Regions from separate parts of the Rhodococcus globerulus genome, predicted to be linked through region 2. Evidence: riboswitches for the same ligand, from Rfam matches in the RefSeq annotation. Region 2 holds a riboswitch; the other holds the start of a gene.
What was found. Region 2 has a riboswitch for cyclic di-AMP ahead of KYT97_RS30155 (transglycosylase family protein). Riboswitches for the same ligand answer to the same signal wherever they lie in the genome.
Positions count from the first base shown of each region.

Region 1 (15,951 bases), 1.6 Mb from region 2:
GTAGACAACGTCGACGCCGTCGAGATTGGTGCCGAGGGTGACCAACTCGTCGCGAGTCATCGCTTCGAGTTCCTCATCCGTGTACTTCTTTGGCGTATCGCCGCCCTGCTGGCCAGCGTCGCTCATGACCTTGCTCCGATCCACAATGCTGCACCAACGACAGCGACGATTCCGGCGGCCCACATGAAGAGACCTTCAGAGGCCGGACCGATGCCGCCGAGACCGTAACCACCGGGGTTCTTGGCCTCTCCGGACGACTTCACGTAGGCGATGATGTCTTTCTTTTCCTCGATCGAGAGCTGACGATCGGAGAACTTCGGCATGTTCTGGGGGCCGGTGACCATAGCGGCATAGATCTGCTGCTCGTTGGCGGGGTCCAGGACCGGTGCGTACTTGCCCGAGGACAGTGCGCCACCGCGGCCGGTGAAGTTGTGGCAAGACGCGCAGTTCAGGCGGAACAGTTCGCTGCCTCGGCCGATGTCGCCACCGCGAAGCGAGGACTGAGCGATTTCGCCGTTCTCGTCACGAATGAGCGTCGGGCCGCCACCGTTGGCCTGGATGAAAGCACCCAGGGCATCGGTCTGTGCAGCGTCGAACTTGGGGTCCTTGCGCTGAGCCTGTGCCTCGTTGCGTGCTGCAGGCATACGACCGGTCGAAACCTGGAAGTACACTGCCGCCTCGCCGACACCGATCAGGCTGGGACCGCGGTCCGCGACACCCTGAAGGTTGGCTCCGTGGCACGTGATGCACGACGTGTCGTACAACTGCTTGCCTTCACGGATAAGCGCGGCTGAATCGTCGCTTGCAGTAGCGACCTGCGGAGCGGGTGTCAGTGCCGAGGCGAGGAAACCTGCGCTGATCAATCCCATCATCAGTACGAGCGCTCCGGTGACACGCCGGCGGATCTTCCGCTGGCGACGCGTCTTCGCGGCGGTCGCTGTTGTATCGGATGTGGGAGGGGGGGATGAACTCATCTGTATCCCTTTGGTATGTCGGGACGGACTGGACGTCAGGGGCTGCCTGTGGCGTTCAGCTGATTAACGGATGAAATAAATCGTTGCGAACAGCGCGATCCACACGATGTCAACGAAGTGCCAGTAATACGAAACGACGATCGCTGCGGTTGCCTGAGCCGGCGTGAACTTGCTGACTCGGGTGCGTGCGATCAAGAAAACGAAGGCGATGAGACCGCCGATGACGTGCATGCCGTGGAAACCGGTGGTCATGTAGAACACCGAGCCGTAGACACTGCTGGCGATTGTGGTGCCCTCATGCACGAGGTGGTAGTACTCGTAGCCCTGGCCGGCGACGAAGAACGCCCCCATGACCAAAGTGATGGTGTACCAACGTCGAAGTCCGAAGACGTCGCCCCGCTCGGCCGCGAACACGCCCATCTGGCAGGTGAATGAGGATGCGATCAGCACCAACGTCACCGGTACAGCCAAATAAAGGTTCAATTCGGTAGGCTCCGGCGGCCAATTGCCCTCCGGTGCCTGCGCCCGTGCCACGAAGTACATGGCGAAGAGCCCTGCGAAAAACATGAGCTCACTGGACAACCACACGATGGTGCCAACGCTGACCATATTCGGCCGGTTCAGCGAGTGCACGCGTTGGGTGATTGCCGATCCTGAAGTCCCTACTGCGCTCGTCACAGACAGAAGTATGACGCTTCGTCGTAAGAGACGGCCACTCGGGTCCGTCATCGGCGCGTCGTAAGGCTCGAGTTCGCGATTTCGGTCGGCGTACGCGCAGGTGGCGACACTTTGAATATGCTGACGCGATGGCAGCTACACACCAGAGTAGACGTTGGTACCTGAGAATTTTCAGCAGAAAAGTTTCGCCTCCGCTGGATCCGTCGAGAGCCGACCTCGAGATCGTCGCCGAAGGTTTCGACGACGTGGAATCGTGCTCGACCGCTTTGGAGCGCGGGGCCTCCGCGCCGCCTCGTTGGCGACCGGATTCGGAGGCAGTGCTGCGCCACCATCTCGACCTTCCGGAGGCGTCACTCGGAGAGGCCGAGTCGATCGTCGCTCAGGACGGATATCGGCGCTCGGTGACAGCCGCGGATAGCGCGTCGAGCGATGGCAACGGTGTGGTTCGTGTGGTGTTCGAACGCGTCCAGCTTCTGGACGCGCTGCACTGCTCGCAGGAGCGATCGCGGATGGCAGGTTTGGCTCAACGGTTGGGTGGGTCCGTCGCGGGATGGGACGCGCTGCAGCCGGGGGATGCGGCGCAGTCAGGCCCGGGCAAGGGCCGGCGATCAGTGTGAGCGGACCGATTCGCGACTGCCGCACGGTGACTGACTACGCTACGTATGTCAGATACATCGCGATTTGATTCGACTGAACATTTCGACTGAACATAGGGGACCGAAGTAGATGGCCGGCACCGACGCAACCAACGCTGTGAACTCCGATTCGAGCGGTGTCGTGCGGTCCTGGCCGATGATTCTCGGTCAGCTCACCGATGGTTCCGATTTGTCGAGCGACGATTCCCGTTGGGCGATGAGCGAAATCATGTCCGACAACGCAAGTTCGGCGCAGATCGCCGCTTTTGGTGTCGGTTTGAAGATGAAGGGCGAGACACCCGCAGAGTTGCAGGGCCTTGCCGACGCCATGCTCGAACACGCTAAGGCGGTGCCGGTCGATTCCGATGTGGTCGACATCGTCGGAACCGGCGGCGACCGCTCCAACACTGTCAACATCTCGACCATGGCTTCGATTGTGGTGGCAGCCTCGGGAATTCGAGTGGTCAAGCACGGCAACCGGGCAGCATCGTCGAAGAGTGGCGGCGCCGATGTGCTCGAGGCTCTCGGTGTTCGGATCAATCTGGGCCCGGAAGACGTGGCTCGGTGCGTAGACGAGGTCGGCATCGGTTTCTGCTTTGCGCCCGTATTTCACCCGGCACTGCGATTTGCGGCAGTGCCACGGAAGGAAATCGGCATCCCGACGGCCTTCAACGTGCTCGGTCCCTTGACGAATCCAGCACGACCGCGTGCCGGATTGATCGGGTGTGCCTTCCCGAAGCTGATCTCCGTTGTTGCGGGAGTTCTTGCGCAGCGCGGTAATTCGGCATTGGTCGTTCGCGGCGACGACGGACTCGACGAACTGACGACATCCACGACGTCGACGGTGTACATCGTTGCCGACGGAGCGGTTCGAACCGTCACACTGGATCCGCGAGATCTGGGCATCGCTCGGGTACCACTGGACGAATTGCGAGGCGGCGACGCGGACGTGAACGCTCAGGTCGCGCGCACCCTGCTGTCCGGTCAGCCTGGCCCCGTCCGGGACGCGGTGCTACTCAACGCGGGCGCGGCGATCGCGGCCTTCAACGGAGTCGGTGACGACCTGGAAGGTGCGATTGCCGCGGGAATGGCCTCGGCCGCTGTCGCAATCGACAGCGGCGCAGCTGCGGAACTGCTGCGGAGGTGGGCGTCGCTCACCACCGCGCTGACCGAAGGCGCCTGAGAGTCATTCGCCGAGCGAGAACCCAGCTTCGACGTCGGCGCTGGAGAAGGACTGGAACGCAATGTGAGTGGCGGTTCGCGTCACTCCGGGAACCTTGTTGATCCGGCCGGTGATGACCTCTGCGATCTGGGCGTGGTCACGGACCCGGACTACCGCGATCAGGTCGACGTCGCCTGCGCAGGAGTACACCTCGCTGACTCCGGGGATGTCGGCGACGGCCTGAGCAGTCTCCGGGATTCGGGCCGATTCGGCGTGAATCATGACGATCGCATTGATCATGTCGCTCCTCTGGTTGCGCGGTGCTGTGCTGTGGTCGAGCTTATGTCCTCGCGTCGCCGCGCCCATTCCAGGCATCACGATGGTTCTCTGCACGCTCGGATTCGTTTCCAACCTTGGCGAGGTGGCACCAGTCTTCCCACCGCCCCGCGCCGCACGCCGGCTCGGTGTAGCCCGATGTGGCGGAGACGATCCTGATTCCGTCCGATCCGAGCCAGCGGACGACGAGCGCCAGTTCTTCCGGGGGCGCTCCGCGCAGCGGTGTGTTGTCGGGAAGTGCGGTTTCGGCCGATGCGACGAGGGCGTCGACCACGGGCATCGGGTGAGTCCCGGCTCGGGCAAGGCCGGCGGAGGCGAGCCTGCCGGCGCGGATCACGGCTAATTCCCAGCCGCCTTCCGGCGCGGGGCGCGCCAGTACCAACTGATCGATGGCGGCGACGGCGGCGAGCTTTTGAGTGCGTCGTACTGCTACTGCAACTGCGGCAGTTCGGTCGCGCAGTCTGGCCGCGTTCTCGAACAGTGCGGTGGCAGCGAGTTGCTCGATGCGCGCTTTCATTCGTTGAAGCGGCATGTCGTGCACGCCGGCGAAGAACTCCCGAACGTCGGCGACTGACACCGCATAGCGCTCCGCGGTGTCATCTCGGGCTGCCGGGCACGAGCCCAGTTCGCGTGCGGGGCAGGCAGGCCCGTGCACGGCGCCAAGAGGTATCCGCTTGGTGCAGGTACGCAGCCCGGTGAACTCGCACACGGTCTCTGCAATCTCCTGCGCGCTCGCGCGGGACGTGAACGGTCCGATCGAGTGCGGCGTCGGGCTACGCACCACGGATAGCCGGGGGAAGGCCTCGTCTGTGAGAACGATCCACCATCCGCGTTTGGGAAACTTGGAGCGGCGGTTGTACGGCGGAGTGTGTGCCACGAGGAGTCGGAGTTCGCGTACTCCGGCCTCCAGGGCGTGAGCACACTCCACATGATCGACCCGGGTGGCAAGGGCCACCATCTCCTTCATGCGCCCACGCGTCTCGGAACCGGTGAAGTAGCCCCGGACGCGGCGGCGCAGGTCCACTGCCGTCCCTATGTACAGCGCTTCGTCGGACGGGCCGCGAAAGAGGTAGACGCCCGGCCTTCGGGGGAGGTCTGCGGCGAAGGAGCGTTTGGCGCGTTGATGAGCCGAGATGTTGGGGAGATAGTCGATCAGCTCGCTGTAACTGTGTACGCCTTGGTTGCCGACCCGATCTATCAGGCCGTGGAGCACGTCGACGGTGGCTCTGGCGTCGTCGAGCGCTCGGTGCGTCGGTTGGGTGGAGACGCGGAACAGATGCGCGAGCGCAGAGAGCTTGACCGAGGGTGCTTCGTCGCGGGTCAGGACACGCCTGGCGAGTTTGACGGTGCAGAGAACCTGGAACGGTGGCCAAGGCCGGGCCGTGCGGGAAGCTGCCGCCTTGAGGAATCCGATGTCGAAGGGCGCGTTGTGGGCAACGAGTACGGAACCCTTCGCGAACTCGAGGAACGCGGGTAGAACGCGATCGATGCGCGGAGCGTTGATCAGCATGGCATCGGTGATGCCGGTCAGTTCGACGATGTACGGCGGGATCGACCGCCCGGGATCGACCAGAGTTGCCATCTCGCCGAGCACCTGGCCACCGCGAATCTTGACGGCACCGATCTCGGTTATCGAATCGTTGTCCGCGCTTCCGCCGGTGGTCTCGAGGTCGACGACTACAAACGTCGTCTCGCTGAGCGGAGTGTCCAGCTCGTCGAACGACAGTTGACGGCCGATATCCGGATCGGCGTCAACGGCGGCCTTGACAGCGTCGGCTTGACTCACAGCGCAAGACAGTAGAGGGAGGGGCCGACAGGAATCGGTCGCTTCGGCGCAAGGACCAAGAGAAGTTGAATTCGGGACTAACGGGCATCGCACGCACCCCGGCATTTGGTCGCCCGTGACCTAAAAGAGACGAGCGTCACAGTTGGGCGATTTTCGAGGTGTGTCGGCGCCTTCGGTGTCGCACTCGGGTGGAGTGGATCTGGCTGCGTTGCCTGGCGTGTGCCGACTCGTAATCCACCTCGGGTGAAAAGGGGCCTACCGGTACGTAACTGGTGCTGATCTGGGGTAAGTCACGGATTGCCGGGCCGGATCGAATCGGGTCGACTCACGAGAAATGGTTCACGACGTTACGGAAACCGGACGTATCGTTATCCCGCTGTGACCGTTTTGGCGTATCGAGCGCGACTGCGCGGAAATTCGGATGAATCGCACGCGAAATTGGCGATGCGGTCGACATCGCCGCGATCATTTCGTAATCTTCCTGAGACCTAACGAAGTCTTGCCGGGCCACAAAGGACCGGCTTCGTCAGGAACCGCCTAATCGGGATCTCCGCGAGGAACCCGAACCGGGAACCCAAGTTTCACTGGGGTGAATCCCGCCTGGGGCGTAGCAAGCGTCATCGCTACGGACCACGCGGGTAGGGCTGATCTTCCCAGCCCGAACCCGTCAGCTAACTCGGTCGGCGGACGAATGGAAGAAATGGAGCACCCCTTAAGTGGCGTCACAAAGTTTGAAGCGTTCGGCAACACTGGTTGTCGCCGGCGCACTTGCAGCCGGAGCCTTTGCTACAACCGCTGCGCCTGCCTCGGCAGACCCCATCACCATCCCCGGTGTCGGTACGTTCGACATCCCGGGCGTCTCGATCCCCGAACTTCCCGTTATCCCCGGTGTCACGGACAACCCCGCGTTTGCGCCGATTGCACAGGCTGCACCCGCCGCTCCCATCTCCACCCTTGGTGAGCAGGCTGTTCGCGCCGCAGAGAGCAAGCTGGGCGCCCCGTACGTGTACGGCGCGGCAGGCCCGGACGCGTTCGACTGCTCCGGTCTGATCCAGTGGGCTTACAAGCAGGCCGGCCTCAACATCCCCCGCACGAGCTACGACCAGGCTGCAGCCGGTGTCGCAGTTGCGCAGTCCGATCTCCGTGTCGGCGACGTCATCTCCTTCTACGGCGGATCGCACTCGGGTATCTACGCGGGCAACGGAAATGTCATCCATGCTTCGACCGCGGGTCAGCCCGTGAAGCTGGCACCCGTGTCGTCCATGCCGTACGACGGTGCTCGCCGCTTCTGATCCGGTGTCACTGATCGGGTACCTGTGAAGGTCGACCTGATCCACTGGAAAAGGGGCAGTTCCACTCTGTGCAGATGTGGGCCTCGAATCAACTGATTCGAGGCCCACATCTGTTTATCCGGGTGAGTTCCGGGCGTTCCGAGGGGTTCACACTCGCTTCGCTCCCGTTACACCTACCGACGAGTAGACACAAACGTATGCCATTCCGTAACCTTATCGAGACATTAGGTGCCGCCGGCAGGTAGTGTGGGTAGTTGACATCCAGCTAACAGATCCTGACGGGCATCGGCAGGCATCACAAAAACTGAGACGGAGAGTCGCGTTCCGTGGTTTCATCTAGATCGTTTTCATCGAGAAAGTACAGCCGGGTCCGCATCGCGCTCACAACAGGCGTATTGGCAGTTGGGCTTGTCGCGTTGCCATCGATGCCGGCGGCCGCCGACCCGGTGATCACGAATCCCACCGAGGCGCTCGAGAAGCTCGGCGAACTCGCCCGAGTGTCCGAGCAGACCAACGAGGCTTTGCACAACGCGCAGATCGATCTCGATGCAAAGACGTCCGTGCAGCTCGACGCTGAAGCTCGACTTGTCGAGGATCAGGGACGCTACGACGTGGCAAAGGCCAAGGTCGCCGAGGTTGCGCCGGCTGTGAATCGAATTGCTACGGCCAATTATCAGGGCGCGCGGACCAATCGGCTCTTTGCCTTGATGGTCAGCGATTCACCGCAGCAGCTGCTCGATCAGATGTCTGCACTCGATGTCATCTCCAACGACGCGGCGGTGCAGGTCCGCCAGTTCAACGAAGCGACGCTCGACGCTCGCCAAGCAGCGGACTCGTCGCAACAATCCGCGGATGCTGCACGGGTTGCGGCTGATCAGGCGAAGGCGCTGAGCGACGATCTGCAGCGCAAGCAGAGCGAACTTCAGGCTCAGGTTGCCGAGGTGACCAAGGCGTTCGACGATCTGACCGAAGCCGAACGCGTGCAATTGAGTGGGTCGACATTTCCAGAGGGCGTCGACGCCAGCAAAATACTGGCTAATCTGACTCCAGGGTCGGGCACCGCGGCACTACAGGCTGGTTTGACCCGCATCGGCGACCCGTACGTCTGGGGAGCTACCGGGCCCAACGAGTTCGATTGCTCCGGGCTCGTCGTGTGGTCGTACAAACAAATCGGTAAAACACTGCCGCGGTCCAGCCAGGCGCAGGCAGCGGGTGGTACGCCGATATCCCGTGACCAGTTGCAGCCGGGCGACATCGTCACGTTCTACAGCGACAACTCGCATGTCGGTATCTACGCAGGCGATGGCAATATCCTCCACGCGTCGACGTTCGGCGTACCGGTGAAGGTCGAGTCGATGGCAGGGATGCAGTTCTCGACTGCTCGCCGTTACTGACCAGCGCATCGTCACAAGTGGCTCGGCCGCTGCGACTGGGGGTCCCCTCCGTCTCCTACACTCGGCATCGTGTCGAGTGACCCCATGACGTCCCCCGCAGCCGGGACGAACCGTAAGCGCCGCTGGGAGTACCCAGCTCTCATTGCGCTCGGGTGTGCCGTTGTGGTGATCCTCGGACTCACCGTTGTCCTGACTGACGCTCCGGGCTCGTCCCAGCAGTCCGCTGCGGAAGCGGATGTTGCGCGTGTCAGCGAGGTTCAAGCGCTCCTCGATTCGTGGGCACGCGCTCAGATGTCCGACGATCCGACATCGCTGGCGCAGTTCGTAGATGCTGCCGCCGCCCCGGGGTTGCTCGACGCAGAGATTCGGCGCGCCACGGCTGCCGGTGCACTGAGTTTTTCGGATTGGGCGTACGAGGTTTCGCCGGGAACACTTGTCGAGGCTGCCCGAACGGGGTCGCCCGACGGCGTCACATTGTGGGGCGCTCAGGTGAACCTGCGTTATACACTCGACGGTGTGGATGCGGCGCCGACGCGTAAGACTGTCTTGATGACTTTTGCGGAACGTGACGGTTCGTGGTTCGTATTCGCTGACGGTTCGATTGTCGACGTGCTGGGCAGCGGCTCGACCGGTTCGCAGTTGAGCGTCGACTCGTGGCACGGTCCATGGGATTTCGGCCCACTCGCGGTTTCGACCAACGCGGCCGAGGATTCGATAGTCGTCGGGCACCCGGGCCAGCAGGCATTCGTTGACGCGTTGGCCGCCGACCTCGACGGCGCTGTGAAGAATACGACGCAGTTGTGGGGCGACGGTTGGTCCGAGCGGGCAGTCGTGATGGTCGCCGGTTCGCCCGAGGAATTCACGGCGATGGTCGGTTCGCAGCACGACGGATCGTCCATAGCGGCTGTGTCGGTGGCGGATACGGTGCGCGACGGTGCCAGTGACGTGAGTGGGCAGCGCATCATATTCTCGCCGGCCGCCGCATCACGCTTGACTTCGACGACGCGGCAGGCGGTGCTTCGCCACGAGATGATGCATATCGCGGCGCGATCCCAGACCCGGGACGGGTCGCCCATGTGGGTGCTCGAAGGGTACGCGGAGTATGCCGGCAACCGTGGCTCCGGGCGGGCGGCGCGGGAGATTGCGCCGACACTTGCGGCCGCTGTTCGGTCCGGTGACGTGCCGTCGGAGTTTCCCGAGGATTCACAGTTCGGGGGCGTGCCGGTGGTGAGTTCCCTTGCGTACGAATCGGCGTGGTCGATAAATGCTTATATTGCGGATCGTTTCGGCGAGTCCGAGCTGACGGAACTATTCCGCGCCTTGGCTGTGGGGCCGTCGACACCGGAGGAGATCAACCGGCGCATCGTCGAGGTACTTGGTGTGAGTATCGACGACCTGCGCGACGGCTGGGTGGATTGGCTGCACCGCACACTGCGTTGATTGGCTGCACCGCAGCGTGGGTTGATCGGCTCGTGCTTTACGGTGGACGAATGCGCCGGACCCTTTTGGTGACCAATGATTTTCCGCCCCGACCGGGCGGAATCCAGTCGTATCTACATACGTTCGCGAAGCATCTTCCGGCCGACAAGTTGGTTGTCTATGCGCCGCGGTGGCGCGGTGATTCGCACAAGAAGTTCGATGCCGCTCAACCTTTCGAGGTCGTGAGGCATCCCACGACATTGATGCTTCCGACTCCGTTTGTCGCCAGACGGGCCGCGAAACTGGTCAAGAAGCATGACTGCGAGTCCGTGTGGTTCGGCGCGGCGGCGCCCCTTGCGTTGTTGGCGCCGGTGGTCCGCCGGGCAGGTGCGTCGCGGGTGATCGCGAGTACTCACGGTCACGAAGTGGGTTGGTCGATGATTCCCGGTGCGCGGCAGTCGTTGCGGACAATCGGTGAAAACACGGATACGGTTACCTTCGTCAGCAAATACACCCGAAGCCGGTTCGCGGCGGCTTTCGGGCCGCAGGCTGCGCTGGAGCATCTGCCGTCGGGAGTGGATACGTCTGTCTTCCATCCTGATTCGGCTGCTCGCGCAGAATTGCGGGCACGGTACGGGCTGGGGGAGCGCCCGACAATTCTCTGCCTGTCACGGCTGGTGCCGCGCAAGGGACAGGACATGCTGATCAAGGCACTGCCGACTATCCGTGCGAGCATCGACGGCGCTGTACTTGTCATCGTCGGGGGTGGGCCGTACGACGAGAAACTGCGTGAGCTCGCCCACAAGACGGGGATGGACGATCACGTCGTGTTCACGGGCACCGTCCCGGCGGCGGAATTGGCTGCCCATCACACCATCGCCGATGTTTTTGCGATGCCGTGCCGCACCCGCGGTGCAGGACTCGACGTCGAAGGTCTCGGGATCGTGTACCTCGAGGCGTCGGCAACGGGTGTTCCCGTGATCGCGGGTCGCAGTGGCGGTGCCCCGGAAACGGTGCAGCAGAACAAGACCGGGCTAGTGGTCGACGGTACGTCGGTTGACGACGTTGCCGCCTCGGTGATCGAGATCCTGTCCGACCGTGATCGAGCTGCCGCAATGGGCGCCGCCGGTCGCGACTGGGTGGCGACCGATTGGAAGTGGGACACGCTCGCGTCGAAGTTGCAGGCGCTGCTCGGCTGAGCCCCGAGCATCAAGCACTGTGGCCGCCATACCTTTTCCAAGGTATGGCGGCCACAGGTGTGCGCGGTGTTACTTCGCGTAGATCATCTCGATCTCCGCGGCAAAGCTGGCGTGGACGACGTTGCGCTTGAGCTTCATCGTCGGGGTGAGTTCGCCTGTGTCCTCGGAGAAGTCGACCGGCAGGATCTTGAACTTCTTGATTGCCTCGGCATGGGAGACCAGCTTGTTGGCCTCGTCGATCGCGTCCTGGATATCGCCGACAAGTTCGCCGTCGCTGACCAGATCAGCCGCGGTGGTGCCGGCTGCCTTGTTGTTGCGCTCGTTCCAGGCGGGCAAAGCTTCGGCGTCGATGGTGATCAGTGCGCCGATGAACGGCTTCTGATCGCCCACGACGATTGCCTGGCTGATGAGCGGATGTGCGCGCAATGCGTCCTCGAGCTGGGCAGGGGAGACGTTCTTTCCGCCTGCCGTGACAATGATTTCCTTCTTGCGCCCGGTGATCGTGATGAACCCGTCCGCGTCGACGGTTCCGAGGTCGCCGGTGTGGAACCAGCCGTTCTCGATCGATTCGGCGGTTGCCTTCTCGTTGCGCCAGTATCCGGTGAAGACCACGGGTCCGGAGAGTAGGATCTCACCGTCGTCGGCGATGCGAACAGAGTTGCCGGCCAACGGTTTTCCGACGGTTCCGACCTTCTGGGAGCCGATGGTGTTGACGGCAAATGCGGCGGTGGTTTCGGTGAGGCCGTAACCCTCGTAAATCGTGACTCCGATGCCGCGGAAGAAGTGGCCGAGCCGCGCGCCGAGCGGGGCGCCACCGGAAATGGCGAGCTGGCACTGTCCGCCGAGGGCTGCCCGCAGCTTGGAGTAGACGAGTTTGTCGAACAACGCGTGCTTGGCCTTGAGGACGATACCGGCGCCACCCTTGTCCTTGGCCTCGCTCCACGCGACAGCGGTCTCCGCGGCCGCGTCGAAGATTTTGCCCTTGCCCTCGCCGTGGGCCTTTGCGCGGGCGCTGTTGTAGACCTTCTCGAACACTCGCGGTACCGACAGGATGAAGTCGGGCTTGAATTCGCCGAAGGTGGGGACGAGGTTCGGAATGTCGCTGGTGTGCCCGAGGGTGGCGCCGGCGTCGAACGAGGCGATGCTGACCGCGCGCGCCAGGACGTGAGCGAGGGGCAGGAACATCAGCGTGCGCACGCCTGGCGTCTTGAGCAGATCGCCGAGGTTGGAGTCGAGGATGCCCTTCGACTCTGCAATGAGGTTGGAGTGTGTCAGTTGGCAGCCCTTGGGGCGGCCCGTAGTGCCGGAGGTGTAGATCAGGGTTGCGGGATCGGAGGCCTTCAGAGCGTTGACGCGCGTCTGGACCTCGTCGTCGGAAATGTCGGCGCCCAGGGCAGAGAGTTCCTCGACGGCGCCGCGTCCGCCTGCGGGGGCCTCGATCTGGTAGACGGTGCGCAGCGACGGCGACGCTTCTGCGACGTCCTTGACGGTGGCTGCGTGGACGTCGTTCTCGACAACGAGGTCGATGGCTTCGGAATCCTCGAGAATCCAGCGAACCTGCTCAGCGGCGGATGTTTCGTAGATCGGAACGGTCACGCCGCCTGCGGCCCAGATCGCGTAGTCGATCAGTGGCCACTCGTAGCGAGTCGCGGACATCAGCCCGACGCGATCACCCTGCTTGACGCCGATCGCGATCAGACCCTTGGCAACTGCGGTTACCTGGGCGGCGAACTCGCCGGCAGTGACGTCGACCCATGCGGAGCCGACCTTTCGCTTGTAGACGACGGCCGCGGGCTTCGTCTTCGCGAATGTGAACACCGAGTCGACCGCAGAGGCATCCTCGGGAATCGTGAACGTCTGGGGTGCGCTGTATTCAGGCACAAAATACCTCCGACACTGCGAAATACTGACGAGTAGGGTTTGACGCTATTCACTGTAGTCGCACGTCCGGCATAGTTGTGGCCCGGCTTACAGTCTGTCCGTTTCGCAGTGGTGTGGCACCGTTCGCTCACTCGTCGACGCGATATGTGAAGCTAACTGTCGTGAGCAGCATTCAGGTCGCAGACCAGACTTTCATCGCGGCACCGCCCGAGCGTGTCGCCGAACTGTTGTCTTCGCGTGCGCAGTGGCGCCGGTGGTGGCGAGATCTCCAGCTCGAGGTGCGCGAGGACCGCGGTCCCGCAGGCTTCCGGTGGGGCGTGTCCGGCAGTCTCGTCGGCACCATGGAGGTGTGGCTCGAACCGGTCATGGACGGCGCCATCGTTCACTACTTCCTGCACGCGGAACCAGTGGGTGTGTCGCCGTCAGGCCTGGCTGATCTCGACCTGGCCGCCATGAATCGCGCACGGCGCGTCGACGGCAAGGTCATGTCCTTTGAACTCAAGCGCGAACTGGAAGCGGGGCGCCCGGCAGGTGTGGCGCCCGAATCTGTGTGACGTGGCAGGAAGTTTTCAGGCCCGTGTTCGGGGAGAATTACGGGGACCATGAAGTTTCGAGGGAAGGAAGAGTAGTCGGATGGCCGAGAAAACCAAGGGGTTGATCAGCATCGACGCTCAGCCTGACGCCGTCATGGCCGTGATCGCCGATTTCGAGGAGTACCCCGCGTGGGTTGCGGCGGCCAAGTCCGTCGAGGTTCTGGAAGTTGGCGGCAACGGCCGCGCGAACCGGGTGCGGTTCGTCCTCGATGCCGGGATGGTGAAGGACAAGTACGAGCTGGCGTACACGTGGGCGCCCGACGGAATGTCGGTGAGCTGGGAACTGGTGAGCGGGGAGATTCAGAAGTCCCAATCCGGTTCGTACACTTTGCGTTCCGAGCCGGGCGGCAGTACGTCCGTCACCTACGAGCTGACGGTCGATCTGACTATCCCGATGATCGGGTTGTTCAAACGCAAGGCCGAGAAGATCATCACGGACACGGCTTTGAAGGAACTGAAGAAGCGAGTCGAGGGCTGAACGCCGCGCGGGCCCGTCTTCAACTCTTCATCGGCAGCGGTGGCAGTGGAACGACGACGCTGGCGTCTGCCGCAGCGCTGTCGGCGGCGACTGCCGGTTCCAAGGTTCTGCTGATGTCGATCGATCGGCTTCATTCGCTTGCGGATGTGCTGGCGATTCCGGTTCCGCGTGTAGTGACCCCATTGTTCGACCGGATGGATGTCTGGCAGGTCGATACGCTGACGCTTGTCGAAGACAAGTTCCGTGGTGTGTCGGCGCTACTCGATGCGGCGGGTTCCCATGAACACGGATCGTCGCTCCAGACTTTGGAGCCCGAGGAACTCACGGGTTCGCTTGGCATCGCGGACATTCTGGCGCTTGCCGAGGTCGTCGGGATGGCATCGAGCGGCGAATACGACGTCGTGATCGTGGATTGCCCGCCGTCGCCGGAGGCGTTGCGGATCCTCGGCGCGCCCGCGATGGTGTCCGAGTACCTCGAGCGGCTGTGGCCGCGTCACAGGCGGCTTGCGGCGGTGGCGGCTACCGACGTGCGGTTGATGCTGTTGGTGTCGATAATCGAACGCATTGTCTCGTCGGTCGACGAGATCGCAGCGTGTATCGCCGACACTTCGCACACGGAGATTCATCTCGTGACGTCGGCGCAGGGATCGGCGGCGCTTGCGACTCGGCGCACACTGTCCGGTCTTGCGCTCTCAGTGCTGCCGGTTGCTCGGATAATCGTCAATAGTGTTGTTCCGCAACCCGTTTCGCAGAGTTACGCAGATGAAGATATGTGCTGGTTGTCCAACGTTCGCGCGGCCCAGATGTCGGTGCTCGCGGGAGTTCGCGAGGCCGCCGATGGGATTGCCGTCACGGTTGTCGAACATGTCGGCACCGAACCGGTAGGGTTGGCGGCCCTGGGCGACATTGCAGTTGCGCTGGGCGAGGGGGCCGCTGCGCAGCCGCACCGCCATCCCGACCCGATAGCGGTGACGCTGGAATCGGGGACGGGGTTGGAGTCGGTCTACGCGATGCGGATGTATCTGCCGCTCGTCGATCCGGCGTCACTGACGTTGGGTCGGGTAGAAGACGATGTGCTGGTGGGAGCGGACGGGGTGCGACGGAGAGTGAGACTTGCGTCGGTGTTACGGCGATGCGTCGTGACCGGTGCCGAACTCGACGGCGCCTATCTGATCATTCGATTCTCGCCGGATCCCACGGTGTGGCCTGTATGAACGACGATCACACCAAGCTTCTCGCCGAGTTTCGGGTGTTGGCCGATTCCGTCCTCTCCCGGATCGAGCCGATTGTGGCGCAGATGGCGGAGGGGCGCACGAACGCAGCGGCGGATCTCGAGACCTCGGAGGAATTGCCTGCATTCAGCGGCTGCAGTTGGTGCCCGGTGTGCGCTGTTGCAGCCTTGATGCGCGGTGAACATCACGAGTTACTGGCAATCCTGGCAGGGCATGCTGCCGTACTTCTGGCGTTGCTGCGTGAGCTGCTGGACGAGTTTCTCGGCGGGCGCGCCCCATCCGACGGGAAGCCGGACGGTGGTCCAGGGGGTGGGGCGCCGACGCCCGACGGTACCTCGTCGCCGAAGCCCCGATCGCCTGCTTTCGTTCCGATTACGGTGACTGTCAAGCGGTAAACGCTGGTACTTCGGTGCCATCGGTGGGCACAATCGTCAAGAACGCATACCGAGTGTGGAGTGTGGACCGGATGATCACCAATCGCAGTGCAAATGCCGACATCCTGACCGTCGGAATAGATGTGGGCGGCACCAGTATTCGAGCGTCGGTGGTCGACGTCGACGGGCAAGTGCTCGATACCATGCAGGCTCCGACGCCCCAGTCCGCGCGGTCGCTCGAGGATGCGCTCGATCGGGTGGTGCGTGAACTGGTCAGTCGGCACAATGTGGCCGCAGTGGGTTTGGCGGTAGCCGGGTTCGTCACCTCGGATCACGGGATCGTGCTTTTTGCTCCGCACCTGCCGTGGGTGAACGCGCCGGTCGGCAAGGACCTGAGCGTACGGCTGGGGTTGCCGGTTGTTCTGGAACACGATGCCAATGCGGCGGCGTACGCGGAGTATCGGTTCGGTGCTGCGGCTGGTGGCCGGAACGTCGTCACGGTGGCGATCGGGACGGGC
Region 1 covers NZ_CP079698.1:1,490,364-1,506,314, reverse strand. Annotated here, with positions in the region: gene qcrA (cytochrome bc1 complex Rieske iron-sulfur subunit) at 1-126, opposite strand, end outside; gene qcrC (cytochrome bc1 complex diheme cytochrome c subunit) at 123-974, opposite strand; gene ctaE (aa3-type cytochrome oxidase subunit III) at 1,038-1,652, opposite strand; gene KYT97_RS06670 (hypothetical protein) at 1,781-2,269, shown strand; gene trpD (anthranilate phosphoribosyltransferase) at 2,379-3,470, shown strand; gene KYT97_RS06660 (Lrp/AsnC family transcriptional regulator) at 3,474-3,749, opposite strand; gene KYT97_RS06655 (DEDD exonuclease domain-containing protein) at 3,790-5,571, opposite strand; cyclic di-AMP (ydaO/yuaA leader) riboswitch at 6,096-6,273, shown strand; gene KYT97_RS06650 (C40 family peptidase) at 6,288-6,863, shown strand; gene KYT97_RS06645 (C40 family peptidase) at 7,289-8,257, shown strand; gene KYT97_RS06640 (hypothetical protein) at 8,327-9,697, shown strand; gene KYT97_RS06635 (glycosyltransferase family 4 protein) at 9,748-10,875, shown strand; gene KYT97_RS06630 (AMP-dependent synthetase/ligase) at 10,945-12,756, opposite strand; gene KYT97_RS06625 (polyketide cyclase / dehydrase and lipid transport) at 12,918-13,310, shown strand; gene KYT97_RS06620 (SRPBCC family protein) at 13,390-13,827, shown strand; gene KYT97_RS06615 (ArsA family ATPase) at 13,824-15,041, shown strand; gene KYT97_RS06610 (hypothetical protein) at 15,038-15,454, shown strand; gene KYT97_RS06605 (ROK family glucokinase) at 15,526-15,951, shown strand, end outside.
Region 1: linked by a shared signal. The riboswitch ahead of KYT97_RS06650 (C40 family peptidase) and the one ahead of KYT97_RS30155 (transglycosylase family protein) in region 2 are both predicted to bind cyclic di-AMP.

Region 2 (15,951 bases):
ATCCCGGAATTGGTTACCGCGCCGGAACCGACATCAGAGCGGAGGGTCGGCTCTGTGACCCGAAAGTCGGCCGATCAGGTCGGCGCCGCAGCACGTTACGTGCGATCGACGGCATGGCGCATCACAAAGCCTTCGATTGCCATTGCTGTGCTACTCGGAATCTGGGAATTAGCACCACGCTTCGGGTTGGTGGACAGGGTTTTTCTCCCACCGTTCAGTGAAGTGGTGTCGGCGTTCTTCACTCTGGTCGGTAACGGCCAACTGCAAGAACACGTCACCGCAAGCTTGTCTCGTGCCTTGACCGGATTTTTTGTGGCAGTAGTGGTCGCGGTTCCGTTGGGTATCGCGATTGCGTGGTACCGCCCCGTTTCGGACTTCCTCAACCCGATCCTCGAACTGTTCCGCAACACAGCGGCTTTGGCGCTACTGCCCGTATTCGTGCTGATACTCGGAATCGGTGAAGAGTCGAAGATCGCGCTGGTGATCTATGCCTGCACCTTCCCGATCCTGCTCAATACGATCTCCGGAGTGCGCAGTGTTGATCCTTTGCTCGTCAAATCCGCTGTATCACTCGGGTTTTCCCCGATCAGGCTGTTCCAGAAGGTTGTCCTCCCGGCCGCGGTTCCTACGATCTTCACCGGGATTCGGATGTCGGCCGCGTCGTCGATCCTCGTGCTGATTGCAGCCGAGATGGTCGGAGCCAAAGCTGGTCTCGGATATCTGATCACCGCTTCCCAGTTGAATTTCCAGATTCCCAACATGTATGCGGGCATCATCGCAATCTCCTTGCTCGGTCTTAGTCTCAACGGTGTCCTGGTGCTGATCGAACGCCGGCTCTCACGCTGGCGTCCCGCCACCTGATACTCACTCATCGGAAGGAACGTTCTTTTATCATGTCCGAACGACAGTTTCACCTGAACGCATTTCTCATGGGCGTCGGCCACCACGAAGCAGCGTGGCGTCATCCGAATACTGATGCGGCTAACTTGTTGGATGTCAAGCATTTCCAGAATCTGGGCCGCATCGCGGAACGCGGGAAGCTCGACTCGGTGTTCTTTGCCGACGGTTTGGCCGTCGGTCCGCGCGTCAAGCACAATACCCAGGCGATTTTCGAGCCGGTCACCTTGCTGTCGGCGATAGCGGCAGCGACAGACAAGGTTGGCCTGATCGCCACGGCTTCGACCAGTTACGGCGATCCGTACACTCTCGCGCGGAAGTTCGCTTCGCTCGATCACATCAGCGGTGGCCGCGGCGGGTGGAACATCGTGACGTCGGCCGGCGCCGATGAAGCCGCAAACTTCGGACTGGGTGCAGTGCCGGCGCACAGTGACCGTTACGAGCGGGCCGAAGAGTTTGTCGATGTGACGCTTGACCTCTGGGACAGCTGGGAAGAGGGCGCAATCCTCCTGGACGAGGAGACCGGCGTGTTTGCCGACCCGGACCGAGTACACCGCATCGACCACGACGGTCCACGATTCTCGGTGGCCGGGCCGCTCAATTCGCCGCGATCGCCGCAGGGCCGGCCACTACTGGTGCAAGCTGGATCCTCCGAAAGTGGTAAAGATTTCGCGGCGCGATATGCCGAAGCCGTCTTCACTGCGCAGCGAACACTCGAACAGGGCCAAGACTTCTACTCCGACCTCAAATCCCGATTGATCAGGTACGGCCGCAACCCGGACGACCTCAAAGTGCTGCCGGGAATCGTTCCCTTCATCGCAGACACGGAAGACGAAGCAAAAGCGCTCGAGCAGTCGTTCACCGATCTGATCTCGCCGGAGTACTCGTTGCGTCAACTCTCGAACATGGTGGGCGTCGACCTCACGGAGCACTCGCTCGACGCACCTCTTCCGCCGTTGCCCGATCTTGATCACATCCAGGGCAACAAGAGCCGATACCAATTGGTCAAGGACTTGGCTGAGACCGAAAAGCTCACGGTCCGTGAGCTGATCGGCAAACTTGGCGGTGGGCGGGGACACCGCACTTTTGCCGGGACGGCGGAGCAGGTTGCCGACGAGTTGACGGAATGGTTCGACAAAGGTGCAGCCGACGGTTTCAATATCATGCCGCCGTACCTGCCGGGTGGGCTCGAGATATTTGTCGATCGGGTTGTGCCGATTCTGCAGTCCCGGAGGCTTTTCCGTACGGAGTACACCGAATCCACGTTGCGTGGCCACTACGGGCTTGCGGAGTCGGTCGGTAAGCGCTCGCGGGCTACGGTGGCCGTAGAAGTGAGCGCGTGACGGAAACAGTTCCCCGAGCGCAGCCAGGAGTAGGCGCGCTGAAGCCGTTGGTGACAACGGTTTTTGTCCCGGCTGCGATTTTCGGAATCGGCCAGGGCGCGGCGGCGCCGATCATGGCTGTGACCGCCCGGGACCTCGGGGCGTCGATCACCGTTGCGGGACTGATCGTTGCGCTCGGCGGATTGGGCGCTGTTCTCGGTGATCTACCGGCCGGCCGGATAGTCTCGCGTTTCGGCGAGCGTCGGTCCATCATCGGCGGAAGTGCTCTCGGTGCAACAGGAGTGGTGATCTGCCTGTTCGCCGCGACTCCCTGGGTACTGGGAATCGGAGCCCTGCTGACCGGACTGGCAAATGCGGTGTGGGGCCTGGCTCGGCAGAGTTACCTCGCTGAGACGGTTCCGCTGAGCTTGCGAGCCCGGGCGATGTCGTCGTTCGCGGCGATGTGGCGTCTGGGATTCTTTCTCGGACCACTGATCGGCGCCGGGGTGATTCTGATGATGGGCACCCGCGGCGGTTTCCTGGTTCAGTTGGTCGGTGTTGTACTCGCCGGGGCTCTGATGGCACGCGTTTCCGATCCACCGCGCACGGTCGACGCGAGCGGCGGCGCACACCGACTCGTCACGTTGACCGACATTCTCGGTCGACATCGCGCACCGCTGTCGACACTGGGCATCGGATCTGTCCTGATGGGCGCCGCTCGGGCGTCGAGGGAAGCGGTACTTCCACTGTGGGCATTGCATCTCGGGTTGGACGCTGCCCAGGTCAGTGTGATCTTCGGTGTGGGCGCGGCAGTGGATCTCCTGTGCTCGTATCCGGCCGGGCACATCATGGACCGCTACGGCAGAAGATTGGTGGCGGTCCCGTCGCTCACTGTGATCGGAGTGTCGTATCTTCTGCTGCCGCTGTCGACAGGAGCATTGGGATTGACCGCGGTTGCCGTTGTCATGGGCATCGGCAACGGGTTGGGCAACGGAGTCATCATGACGTTGGGTGCGGATATCGCTCCACCGGACGAGCGGGCCGAGTTTCTCGCAGCCTGGCGCCTGACCCATGACACGGGGATGTTCGGTGGACCTCTTGCGATTGGTGTGCTTGCTGCTGCAGTTCCACTCGGTTGGGCCTTTGCGGTTCTGGGAGCGACGTCCTTTGCCGGCGCAGCGGTGATGCATCGATATATTCCGCGCTATTCGCCGTCCGTGGCGGCGCAGGCGGATCGCGGACGGTCTGGGTAGGCTCGCATGATGCGATTCGGACTCTTTGTTCCTCAAGGCTGGCGCCTGGACCTGGTTGGCATCGACCCTGCACAGCAGTGGGAGGTGATGCGTGACTTCACGTTGCGGGCGGAAGCGGGACCGTGGGAGTCGGCGTGGGTGTACGACCACTTTCATACGGTTCCTGCGCCGACGGAGGAAGCAACGCACGAGGCATGGACCCTCATGTCGGCCCTTGCCGCGTCGACGTCGAGTATCCGGTTGGGCCAGATGTGTACCGCCATCAGCTACCGCAACCCGGCCTATCTCGCAAAAATTGCGGCCACCACCGACCTGATCAGTGGAGGTCGTGTCGAAATGGGTATCGGCGCCGGCTGGTACGAGCAGGAATGGCGCGCCTACGGCTACGGTTTCCCTTCTGCCGGTGAGCGACTCGGCCGTCTCGACGAGGGAATCCAGATCATGCGACAGTCGTGGTCGACCGGCAGCGCGACGCTGGATGGCAAGTACTACCAGGTCGACGGCGCTATCTGTCGACCACTTCCACTTCAGGACAAGGGAATCCCGTTGTGGATCGCGGGCGGCGGCGAGAAGGTCACCCTGAAGATTGCGGCAAAATACGCGCAGTACACCAACTTCGACGGCACACCCGAAGGATTCGGGCGCAAGTCCGAGATCTTGAAGAAGCACTGCGATACGGTGGGCACCGACTTCGACGCCATCGTCCGCTCCGCAAACTACAACGTTGCCATCGGATCGACGGAAGCCGAAGTGGCCGAGCGGCTTCGGGTAGTCAAAGACCGGCTGACGCCTCTGGTGGGCGAAGCTGCTGCCGAAGCGTCGCTGGACGCGTTCCGCGGTATGCCCGCAGTCGGAACTCCGGAACAGATCATCGAAAACCTGTCAGCTCTCAAGTCACAGGGGCTTGAATACGGGATCTTCTACTTCCCCGAAGCTGCGTACGACACCTCGGGCATCGAGTTGTTCGAACGTGAGGTATTGCCGGCACTGCGCTAGAGCAGTTGCCTCAGCGGCAGTTGCTAGCGCAGGTTGTCGGGCAGGTCAGCCGGCTCGATCATGACGCGGCGTTCCGGGTGGGTGCGAACTTCCTTCGAGTCAGCGAGGCGACTCTGAAGGAAGTTCCACTCACTTGCACTGATCGCTGCGGTGGCGCGGGCCAGGACTCGGGCGTCCTTGGTGCCCCATTCGATGGGCATCGGGTTGACCATCTGCCAGACGTCGTCCTTGCTGCGTGTGGAGCGGTCCGACCGCAGGGCGACCGACGGAACACGATCGCCGACCTTCCAATGAGGGTTGAGTCGGACGTTTCGGCTGACCAACGCGTATCGCGGTCCTTGCGTCGACGGCTTCGCGACGTCGATCAACGCGGTCAGTGTCGCGGCGCGAGGGTGAATCTCGGAGACGATCGTGGGGACCAACGGGTTTTCGCTGTACAACTTTTCGATGCTTCCCACCTTGCGCGGCGCCCATATGGCCACACCCAGCGAGCTGATCGCACCGACAGCGAGAACAGCGCCGGCGATGGTGGACCACACCGCACCCATGCTGATGAGCCAGGCGGCAAGCGCGGCGAGGATGAGGGCGAAGATCACGGCAGAAACCTGCAGACGACGGACATCGGCCAACGTGTCGTTGACGGACTTCGCGTGAGCCTTGTCGACGGTGAACTGGAAATCAGCCACTGGTGTGTTCCTTCGCAGGTGGCGGGCGGGTGTACTCGGTCGAGGGCTCCTGAAAACTCCAGGAGCCACTCCACCAGGGTAGCTACTTCCGCGCGCGCTCCCACATCTGCAGGTAGGCCTCCGCGCCGCGGCTCATGTCGTCGATAATCTGATCTCCATCCGGCCCTGCGGCAATACGCATGTCCGCAATCCAATCGGGGATCATTCCGTACTGAGCCACACCGTCGACGTTGATGTCGAAGACGCGGTCACCGGCGCGCTGCTTGTCCATGACTGTGCCGTCGAAGGCGGTGTACGGGTACTGCAAAGGATTGGCGTCGGCATCACTGCGCGGCGCGGCCTGGGGACCGAATCCGTTGGTGTCGGCGCCGTAGCCGAATCCGAAGTAGTAGTTTTCGCTTCGCATCTCCCTGGCTTCGCGCCACTGGTCGATGAATCCGGTCTCGCCGTGCTTACCGTCGGAAGCATCGAGTGTGCCCGCGTACAGCGCAACAAATCCACCGAGTGCATAGATCCGCCGGTAGAAGCTTTCGTCGCTCCAACTGTGGCTCGACACAACGCCGGAGTACTGGGCGGTTTCGAGGATACCGAGTGTCGCGTCCGCTGCCTTGACGCTCATGTGGTCGATGTCGATGATCATGCCTCGATCCATCAACCCACGGATGGTGTGCTCACCGAGAGCGCTCAATCCACGTGAATTACATTGCGCACCGGCCGGATACACCGGAAGCGACACGCCGGGTGGGAGTACGGCGAGGAGATTCTGGGCACCGTCGACCTTGGTGGGCAGCTCGTTGTCCTCGGCGACGCCGGTGCACGGTTCGGACTGCCAGAACTCACCGGTACCCAGGTAGTTACCGATGTTGACGGCCACCCCGGTGATGCCGCCGTCGAAACGCGTGCCACCTAAGGCATTGTCGAACTTGTGCGTGACGATCATCTGCCGGACACCCAGATCGTAGAGTTCGTCCAGACCGCGATCGATGTCTTCGGTCGTGCACTGCGGCACATTGTTTCGCAGTGTGCACCCGAAGGGTTCCGACACCTCGATACCCAGCGTGACGGCCAGTTTTCCGTCGGCCGCCACCTGCCGGGCTTCGGCCGGAGAGCTTACGATCCGGAACCAGCCACGGCCAGGGCCGCCGTATTGTGCGTCGACGTAATCCTGGATCTCATGAGTCTGCTTGGCCTGGATCCGGATCGTCTCCATTTCGTCGCACGGATTGCGTTTGGTCGGATACAGCTCGCACAGAACACGATTGGCAACAAGAAGGTTGGTGAAGATGCGCAAACCGCCGCGCCACGCGCGTTCCACCCACGTGTAGTAGGTCTGCTCGTGAGTCAGGGAATCGTGAGCCGGCCAATCGGGGAAAGTGGGCCACCCGGCGGTGTTGTGGGTTGCGAAGGGATCACCGAAGGAGAGAACGTTTTCGAGCAGCGCGGGCATGCCGTTGGGTTGATGGTCCGGGCAGTCGACCAGCGCGGCGGTGACGCCTTGGGGATCAAAAGGCTTACCGCAGTGCAGATTTCCGCCCATGAACTCGGACGCGTTCATATGCACGTGCGTGTCGATGAATCCGGTGACCTCGCCGCCCGGGCCTATCTCCGACGGCGTACCAGTAGCGTTCACTTCGGCTTCCGGGAAATCGGCGCATCCGGTGCGGGGGATCAGGGCAAAGGAGGCGGCTTCCGGTGCGCCGCCGGGTTCGGTCAGCGACAGGGTGGAATCGTGGCTGACCAACGCTCGACCGTTTGTGGTTGCAGTGAGAACAAATGTGTCGCCGCTCGACATCACTGTCCAGTCCGTCGACGGGGTCGCGATTGGCGTTGCCACGACGCCGCCGGCGCCGTCATGGGCAAGCATCGATCCGTCGGTGCCGTAGAACATGAACCGGCCGAGTTGCGCCGCATGGAGCCTGAATGATTCGGCGTCGTCGACGGTTGTTCCGCCGCTGCGGTAGCCGCTTCCGTCCCGGTTCACGAACGCACTGTCGGCACCCTGTAGTGCGTAGCAGCCGTTCGCAAGCTGATACACCGTTGTACCTGGGGCGACCGGAGTCGCCGAACTGACGCCGGTGGTGGCAACCACTCCGATTGCCGACAGCAGCGACGCTGTCAGAAGCGCAACTGCGGCGCCGAGACGACCGCGTGAACGTGTAACCGAGCGCAACATGCGCGACTCCCCGATAGGCACAAGTGTGACAGGGAGCACGCTATCGCGATATGGACGTCCGTCCAGCTAATTAGTGAAACTTGTTATAGAAATGTGTTCAACCGATGGCTGGGCCCAACAGGTCGTCCGCGTCGGTGATTCGATACGCGTAGCCCTGTTCGGCGAGGAACCGCTGACGGTGTGCCGCGTACTCGGCATCGAGCGTGTCGCGGGAAACCACCGAATAGAAGTGCGCCTGACCGCCGTCGTGCTTGGGTCGCAGGAGGCGCCCGAGTCGCTGAGCTTCTTCCTGCCTCGATCCGAAGGTTCCCGAAACCTGAACGGCGACAGACGCCTCCGGAAGGTCGATCGAGAAGTTCGCGACCTTGCTCACCACCAGCGTCTGGATCTCGCCGTTACGGAACTGATCGAACAGGATCTCGCGTTCCTTGTTCTTGGTCGATCCCTTGATCACCGGTGCGTTCAGGGCTTCACCGAGTTCGTCGAGCTGATCGAGATACGCACCGATCACCAAGGTCGGCGAATTCGGATGCTTGGCCAGAATCGACTTCACGACAGCAATTTTGGTGTGCGCCGTCGAGCACAGTTTGTAGCGCTCCTCCGGTTCCGCCACCGCGTAGGACATGCGTTCGGCGTCCGTCATCGTCACTCGCACCTCGACGCAATCGGCCGGCGCGATCCAACCCTGCGCCTCGATGTCCTTCCACGGAGCGTCGTAACGCTTGGGGCCGATGAGCGAGAATACGTCGCCCTCGCGGCCGTCCTCGCGGACCAATGTTGCTGTGAGGCCGAGGCGACGACGCGACTGAAGATCGGCAGTCATGCGGAACACCGGCGCGGGCAGCAGATGAACCTCGTCGTAGATCACCAAGCCCCAGTCGCGAGAGTCGAATAGTTCGAGGTGCTTGTACTCACCCTTGGTACGACGCGTGATCACCTGATACGTCGCGATCGTGACGGGTCGAATTTCCTTGCGCTCACCGGAATATTCGCCGATTTCTTCCTCGGTCAACGACGTGCGGGCGATGAGCTCACGCTTCCACTGACGACCGGCAACGGTATTGGTGACGAGGATGAGTGTGGTGGCCTTGGCCTTTGCCATGGCTGCCGCGCCCACCATCGTCTTACCGGCGCCACACGGCAGCACGACGACGCCCGAGCCGCCGGCCCAGAACGAATCCGCCGCCATCTGCTGGTAGTCACGCAGTTCCCAATGGCCCTCTTCGAAAGCGAGATCGATCGGGTGCGCTTCGCCGTCTACGTAACCGGCGAGATCCTCGGCCGGCCAGCCGATCTTGAGTAGCATCTGCTTGAGGCGACCGCGCTCACTCGGGTGCACGATCACGGTGTCGTCGTCGACCTTCTCGCCGAGCATCGGTGAGATCTTCTTGTGCCGCATCACTTCGGTGAGCACTGCGCGGTCGAGGCTGACCAGGATGAGGCCGTGAACCGGACTCTTGACCAACTGCAAGCGTCCGTACCTGGCCATGGTGTCGACGATGTCGACCAGCAGGGGCTGCGGGACGGCGAACCGCGAGAACGAGACCAGTGCGTCGACTACCTGCTCGGCGTCGTGTCCGGCGGCACGGGCATTCCACAAGGCCAGGGGCGTGATGCGATACGTGTGGACGTGTTCGGGGGCCCGTTCGAGCTCGGCAAAGGGTGCGATTGCCTGTCTGGCATCGCCGGCGCGCTCGTGATCGACCTCCAACAGCAGCGTCTTGTCGGATTGGACGATCAACGGTCCGTCGGTCACGAAGTCCTCCTGGTGTAGCGAATGCGATGGTGCAGCCGTGTAGCGAATGCAGCAGTGTCGCGGCAACCCTGCCATTGTCCTGCCATCGCGGTGAATACGCCAAGTGACGGGCAATACACAACGCAAACAGGGGTGCCCACACTTGGGCACCCCTACGTCAACGTGGCACAGTTGACGGCTATTCCTGACCCCGTATTTCGGAGACGCGGAAACTTTTTATTTCTGCGCCACCGCAGACTTTCGCATTTCCATGACGTGAGTTATCGCTTCGGAAATTCCGGAGCGATAACCGATATTCTTTTCGCTGTCACCGGGAGTTGAATCAAGTTCTGATTCGAGTCTGGTTTGAATGCGATCAAGCGCATGGATTGTTCTTTTCACGGTGGGTCCTTTGTTTTACGAACGACCCGATAACAAAATTCCGGGTCGACGAGCGTGTTCGTCGAGGACGCAGACCGCGGCCAGTGTCATCCCGGCAACATATCCGCGGGACCGTGGATCTGTGCCTCTGCTACTGGACCTGAACTGGTCGAACGTCTCGTGAAGGTAGTCGAGTGCATCGGTCTCGGCTTGCATGATGAAAACTTCTCGAGAGAAGAACGAAAGTATTTTCCGTCAGCTCCGCTTTCTCTTGCGAATCAATTCCGAAGAATCCGCTGCTTTTTCACGCTTTTCTGCGCGGCGTTCCTTGATCGACTGGGCGGGCTTTTTCATGTTCTTACCCGGCGCCTTGTCAGCCATTGTCGCTCCTCATTTTTCGAAGTGGCAATCACAAACTGACCTCGACCATACTTCATTTACAGAAAAAAGCCAGTTGCATTTTTCCGATCACTTTTTTCCGGACTCGACAGGGCTGACGGAGGTGATGCGGTGCAAGGTGAATCGGCGCACTGCGCCACTCGCCGGATCGAATGCGTCCAACTGCCCGCCGCCCACGCTGACCGGATCGACGATGCGATGCGTGGCCACCCCCTGAGCGTCGACGTAGCCGATGTTGACGCTCTTTCCCTCGCGGGCTGCGGACGAGAGCAGCGCGATGGCGGCGGCATTGCTTTCCCGCGATCCGTCGGCGCGAACCCCGCCCCGGCCGGGTGTGGCAGCGCGGTCGCCGGCTCGCATTGTTCGCACCAGTGCGTCGAGCTGTTCCGGCGACGGACTCGACGGCGTTCGGGTGGCGTGCCGCAAGCGACGGTTCGGGATTCGAGCCCCGCGCGGGCGCAGATCGACGAGGGCACCCGACGAATCCTCGCCTGCGGGCGCAAAGCCGGCAGCGCGAAGTTCGGCCAGAACTTCCCGCAGCGGTGCCTGGGACACCGCCACCGTGGGGGCGAGGGCGCGCAAGGCCAAGGGCTCCGCGACGGGGGAAGCGAGAACCTCGGCCAAGAGGGATGCGTCCTCGCATCGGATGAACGACGCGGCCACGCCCGCCCGCAACCGGCCGTGCCGGCGTGCAACGTCGTCGATGAGGTACGAAAGCGATTGTGGTACCGGAGTTTTGGACTTCGTGCTGAACATCGTCTGCAGTTCCGTCGCCGTCAATCCGGCATCAAGTGCTCGGCGGATACTGCTCTCGCTTATGCGGTACATCGACGCCGCACCGGCCGATTCGATATCGGCTACCAAGGTCACCTGCTCGAGCAGGTCAGGTACCAGCGGGCCGGGTGCGACCAACGTCAGGTCGGCCTGAACCAGGATGTAGTCGATCGGCTTCGGCAGCGCCGCCGCCATTTCGGCTTCGGCGTCGCCGCCGTGCAGCATCGCCCGCCCAGGTGAACTCAGTGCGCCCCGCGCCACCAATCCGAGAGCCGACGCCTCCGCAAGTGTGTTTTCGACTGCAAATGTCCGAAGCCGGCCGCTCCGTCGGGGATGACGCCACGCAAGTGAACGGCTCACCTCGGCGGGCGAGGCGCTCTGCCCACTGTCGAGTTCGGCCAAGAGTCCGAGAATCGACGCCCGGTCTCTCGGTGCAGACGGTGCGCGGCCCTCCTCCGCCAGCGCGGCGATCGGCTTGTCGGACGGATCGCGCATTCCGATCATCCAGGGGACTCGGGGGACATCGATCCACGCCGACGCCAAGACCTCCCATTTGCGGGCCGTGGTCGCGTTGAGCCAACCGTCGACCGTTATCGTCGGGGTCCAGTAGTCGTCCGCGGTGTCGGACGCCGGGGCGGGGTCGGGGGTGTCGCTGGCAATCAATCCGGCGGCGGCGAGGAGTTCGACCACAAGATTGAGCCGACTCTCGTCGAGGTCCGCGGCCTTCGCGATACGTCGTAGTTCACGCACTCCGAGTCCACCGGCGCGCAACGCCGGGGCAGGTGCGGCCCCGAGAACGGCGATCACGTTTTCGCTCTGGCGAACCAACTCGAGGGCTTCGCCCGCGGCCGCCGCATTGACGTCGGCAGGTTTGAGTTTGTCGCCGGTGATCACCGGCGCGGTGAGCGTTGTCGGATCGAAGACCGGTTCGCCGCGGATAACCTGACGTACCGTCGCCGGCAACTCCACCGTCTGCTCGTCCAACCACCGGAGCAGGCCGGCCGCCAAGAGTTTCTGCACAGGACGATCTGCTGGCGTTTCCGGAGCCGCGTCGCGGGTTCGGCCGATGGGGCTCGAGTTGGCCAGCGTCTCGAGCAGACCGCGTTCACGTTCGCCGAGCGAATTGAGCGCCGCGGTGATCTCGGCTTCCGACATGGACTCGGCGGGCTCGAGGGCGCGGCCCAGTCGCCAAGGGATGGTGTCGATGGCAGCGGGGACGATGCTGATCGGATCCGTGCCCCAGATGAGCGCATAGGCCCGCACCTTCGCAAGCGAGGCATCGACTGCCTTCTTGGTGACCTTGCCCTTACCGGTGAGGGCGCGGGCAGCGAGCGCGTCGTTCAATTCCGCGCGCGTCATGGGGGTTTCCTCGGCGCCGGCGAGCGCCAGCAGTTCGAGAAGTCCGAAGTCCAGTGTGTCCAGCTCGTCGGCTGCTCTACCGACCGACGCGCGTTGCTGTGCGCGTCCACTGAGCACCACCATCGTGCTCGGCGGCGGCACAGCGAGATCCGGCCGCAAACGCAGTAGTTCCGTCAGCTCGGCGTCAGTGCGCGCCGACAGCCATTCGGTCAAACTGTCGGCTCCGGAAGTGCCCGCCTGGGTGCCACGTATTTCGGTCATCAGGTATCAGATTAGAGACCTGGTATGTACGGCGTAACGGAGTCCTGTCAAAATGGCTTCGTGGCCAACAATTCGAAGCAGCACTATGTAGATCCAGGATGGCCGGAAACTGCAGACGGAGATCACGCAGTGACCGAATTGTCATCGACCCGCTCCGGTGGACTTTCACCGTTCGGCGAGGACACCACCTTCCCGTTACCGGTGGAGTCACTTCCTTACATCCATCCGTACACCGTCATCAATCGCTAGATCCACTACGCGAAGAAGGCCCGCACCGAATCGGTGCGGGCCTTCTTCGTAGCTGGGTGCGTTCGAGCGGAACGCGCAGTTCGCAGTCCTACTTCAGGAAAGACTTCGCGGTGTCTGCTGCTGCAAGGATCTGGGGATCGACGACGATGCCGTTGGCCTCGGCGAATGCAATGGCCTGATCGATTGCGTCGGAGACCGGATGTGCGACGGTCTGAGCGACCTGCTGTGCCGGTGCGGCGGGTGCGGCCGGCGTCGTGGCCGGAGCGGACCGCTGCGTTGCGCCGCTGCTCAGGCCGAGGCTCGAGGAGCAGGACGGCCAAGCGCCCCATCCCTGGTTGGCCAGGACGCGCTCGGCAACAACGATCTGCTGCTCGCGAGTGGCGTTGTTTGCGGTGGCTGCGTACTCGCCGCCGCCGTGTGCGTTCCACGTGCTGGGGGAGAACTGCAATCCGCCCTGGTAGCCGTTGCCGGTGTTGATGGCCCAGTTGCCGCCCGCTTCGCACTGTGCGAGGCGATCCCAGTCGGAATCGGGGGCAGCGCTGGCGGTACCTGTGGCTGCGATTCCTGCTACACCCATGATGGCGCCGGTGACGGCGACCTTGGCGACAGTGCGGCCTGCGGTGGTGGGCTTGCGATGGCGTCCGCTCATGATCGTGAATTTCCTCTCCACACGCGCCTGCGAGGTCAGCTGTCGGGTTCGGGCTGAGAGGTTGCCCGGCCTCGCCTTTCCTGGCTGGAAAGGGTCTGGCTTCACCCCAAGGTTCGAATGTGTTGCTTGTCGAACCGGTGTCAGGTGGAGAACATTTCTGCTCTCACAGAGGACTTTGGGTCCCCCGTCCTTGTCCCTGGAATGCTCGAAAGTGGGAAGTTCCGGTACCCGCGGGACAAGGTTTGGCGCGGCGGGCCGGAGGTGGCCGGAGTTTCCCGGCCGGAATTCACGGTAACGGCTCTCACCGCTCATGTCACCATTTGATAACGCGGCGCGCCGAATGGGATACAAACCCGCCGCGAAAGCGCAGGGGACTCTTCCCAGGTAGTGAAGGATTCCGCAGCGAAGGTTCTCTTGTGGCTATTCCGTTATCCACCCGTAATGTGATGAAGGTCACACCGTTATCGGTGGGGGATTGGAAGCTATGCGTAGTTCACGCGATTGACGTCGACGATCTCCTTGCCCAAAGGCATCAGCGAGATCGGAATCATCTTCAGGTTCGCGACGGCCAAGGGGATGCCGATGATCGTGATTGCCATTGCCACCGCCGTGACAATGTGGCCGATCGCCAGCCAGATACCGGCGATGATCACCCAGATGACGTTGCCGACCATTGAACCGACACCAGCAGTCGGCTTGTCGACGACGGTCTTACCGAACGGCCAGAGGGCATAGATGCCGATTCGGAACGCGGCGATACCGAAGGGGATCGTGATGATCAGAATGCAACAGATGATGCCTGCCGCGAAGTAACCCAAGGCCAACCAGAATCCACCGAAGACCAGCCAGATTACGTTCAGGAGAAGTCTCATGGTCGGTGACCTTTCGGTTGGGGTGACGGGAGATCAGCGGGCGCGACGACCCGCCCTCAAGGTGTAGACGATGGCCAGCAGAAAACCGACCGGACACGCCAAGGAGATCAAGTACAGCGCCAACCCCGGCGGTGTGTCGCTGAAGATGTTGATCGCGAAGATCGCGACGAGCGCGAGGAGCCCGATGAAAAACAACCCCATCGCGACTCGAAACAAGCCGTTTCCGGTGCCGGAAGTGCTCGGGTTCGGTTGAGTGTCCACATCTACAAGGGTAGTGCCCAGCAAACGTGGGTGCCGAGACCGGTTCGTCACAGGTAGACTGTGAGGCGACTGCGCGTCCCGTCAAGCAAGTTCGGGGCGCGTTCTTTTGCATTCTTCGACCGGAGTCGTTTACTTCGTCCGGGGTGATGTGAGCAGGACCATCGAGGCTCGTACGCGAGCCTTCCGAAAGTAGTGGGACGCAAGTCCCAGACGAGTGATGAGCGGGTGAACGCGGTGCCAACCGGCAAGGTGAAGTGGTACGACGTCGAAAAGGGTTTCGGCTTTCTGTCGCAGGAGGAGGGGGAGGATGTCTATGTACGTGCGTCTGCCCTTCCCGAAGGTGTGGAGGGTCTGAAAGCTGGCCAGAAAGTCGAATTCGGTATGGCTGCCGGTCGACGCGGTCCGCAGGCGCTGAGTCTGAAGGTGCTCGAGCCTGCCCCGTCGCTGCGCGGCGCATCGGCGCAGCGACGTGAGCCGGTTGTCCGCAAGCACACCCCGGACGAACTGCACGGCATGGTCGAAGACATGATCACGCTGCTCGAGGCCAAGGTTCAGCCTGACCTGCGCAACGGCAAGTACCCCGACCGCAAGACCGCGCAGCGGATCTCCGAGGTTGTCCGCGCCGTGGCGCGTGAGCTCGACAGCTGATCGGTACGAGACAAGAAAATGCCCTGCACTCCTCTCGGGACGTGCAGGGCATTTTGTATGTCAGCGGTCAGGCTGTCTTGATCGACCAGATCAGTAGCCCCTGCTCGCTACCTTCGCCGACAGCAAGGTGGATCTCCACTCCCACCAGTTGCTTCTCGGGTTCGGCTTCGACGGTGACTGCCAACGATTCACCGGCCCTGAAGAAGCGAGGCTCACCGGTCTGATTGCCGTCGGCGTCTTCGTAGACTGCCAGCATCGCCCACTCGGCGTCCGAGACTTCCTTCGACAACGACAACTGCAACGGGTATCCCTCGGGCACGTCGAGTTCGTACACATCGCCGATCTGCGCGCACTGTGACAGGTCGATCGTGCAGAACCCGGCAGGCTGAGTCTCGATGGTGCGACCGTGCGCGTACGCGGTGATCTGCGGGAGCCCATCGGGCTCGTCGTTGATGTTCTTGATGATCACGACCAGAACCGAGACGTAGGCAACCAGCGCCACCACCATCAGGACACTGACCGCTGCCACGATCTTCTTTGTTCTTGCGCGCATGATCACTGCGGAGTACTTCCTTGTCCTCGATCGGATTTGCCGGTGTAGATCACTTCGGTCACTTCTTGCTCGGCCAGATCAGGCCGCTTGCCACCGAGCCCGGGCAGAAGTGAGCTGCCTCGGTAACTCAGGAACGTCTGCAGCAGACCGATCGTCAAGAACACCGAGACAACAGTGAACCCGATCCAGTATTCAGTAGGCAGCAGAACGCCCAACGCCCCGCCCAGCACCCAACTGAGCTGGAGGACGGTTTCGGATCTACCGAAACCGGACGCAATAGATTCCTCGGGCAGATCGTGCTGCAGCGACGCGTCAAGAGAGACCTTGGCCAAGGCGCTCGCCGCGGACGCGATCAGTGTCGCGAGCGCGGCCGTCAGCAAGTTGTCGGTCAAAGCCGCGATGACGGCGATGATCCACACCGACGCGGTGCACCGAAGGACGACGAGGGCCGGTCGCCCCAGTTTGAGTCGCGCACCGGCAGCA
Region 2 covers NZ_CP079698.1:6,594,918-6,610,868, reverse strand. Annotated here, with positions in the region: gene KYT97_RS30205 (ABC transporter permease) at 1-861, shown strand, start outside; gene KYT97_RS30200 (LLM class flavin-dependent oxidoreductase) at 894-2,240, shown strand; gene KYT97_RS30195 (MFS transporter) at 2,237-3,472, shown strand; gene KYT97_RS30190 (LLM class F420-dependent oxidoreductase) at 3,482-4,468, shown strand; gene KYT97_RS30185 (DUF3239 domain-containing protein) at 4,492-5,154, opposite strand; gene KYT97_RS30180 (amidohydrolase family protein) at 5,237-7,324, opposite strand; gene KYT97_RS30175 (DNA repair helicase XPB) at 7,425-9,083, opposite strand; gene KYT97_RS30170 (hypothetical protein) at 9,300-9,464, opposite strand; gene KYT97_RS31145 (hypothetical protein) at 9,699-9,824, opposite strand; gene KYT97_RS30165 (helicase-associated domain-containing protein) at 9,912-12,236, opposite strand; gene KYT97_RS30160 (hypothetical protein) at 12,297-12,485, shown strand; gene KYT97_RS30155 (transglycosylase family protein) at 12,574-13,134, opposite strand; cyclic di-AMP (ydaO/yuaA leader) riboswitch at 13,143-13,362, opposite strand; gene KYT97_RS30150 (YccF domain-containing protein) at 13,617-14,006, opposite strand; gene KYT97_RS30145 (membrane protein) at 14,040-14,267, opposite strand; gene KYT97_RS30140 (cold-shock protein) at 14,502-14,915, shown strand; gene KYT97_RS30135 (DUF2771 domain-containing protein) at 14,983-15,468, opposite strand; gene KYT97_RS30130 (MFS transporter) at 15,471-15,951, opposite strand, start outside.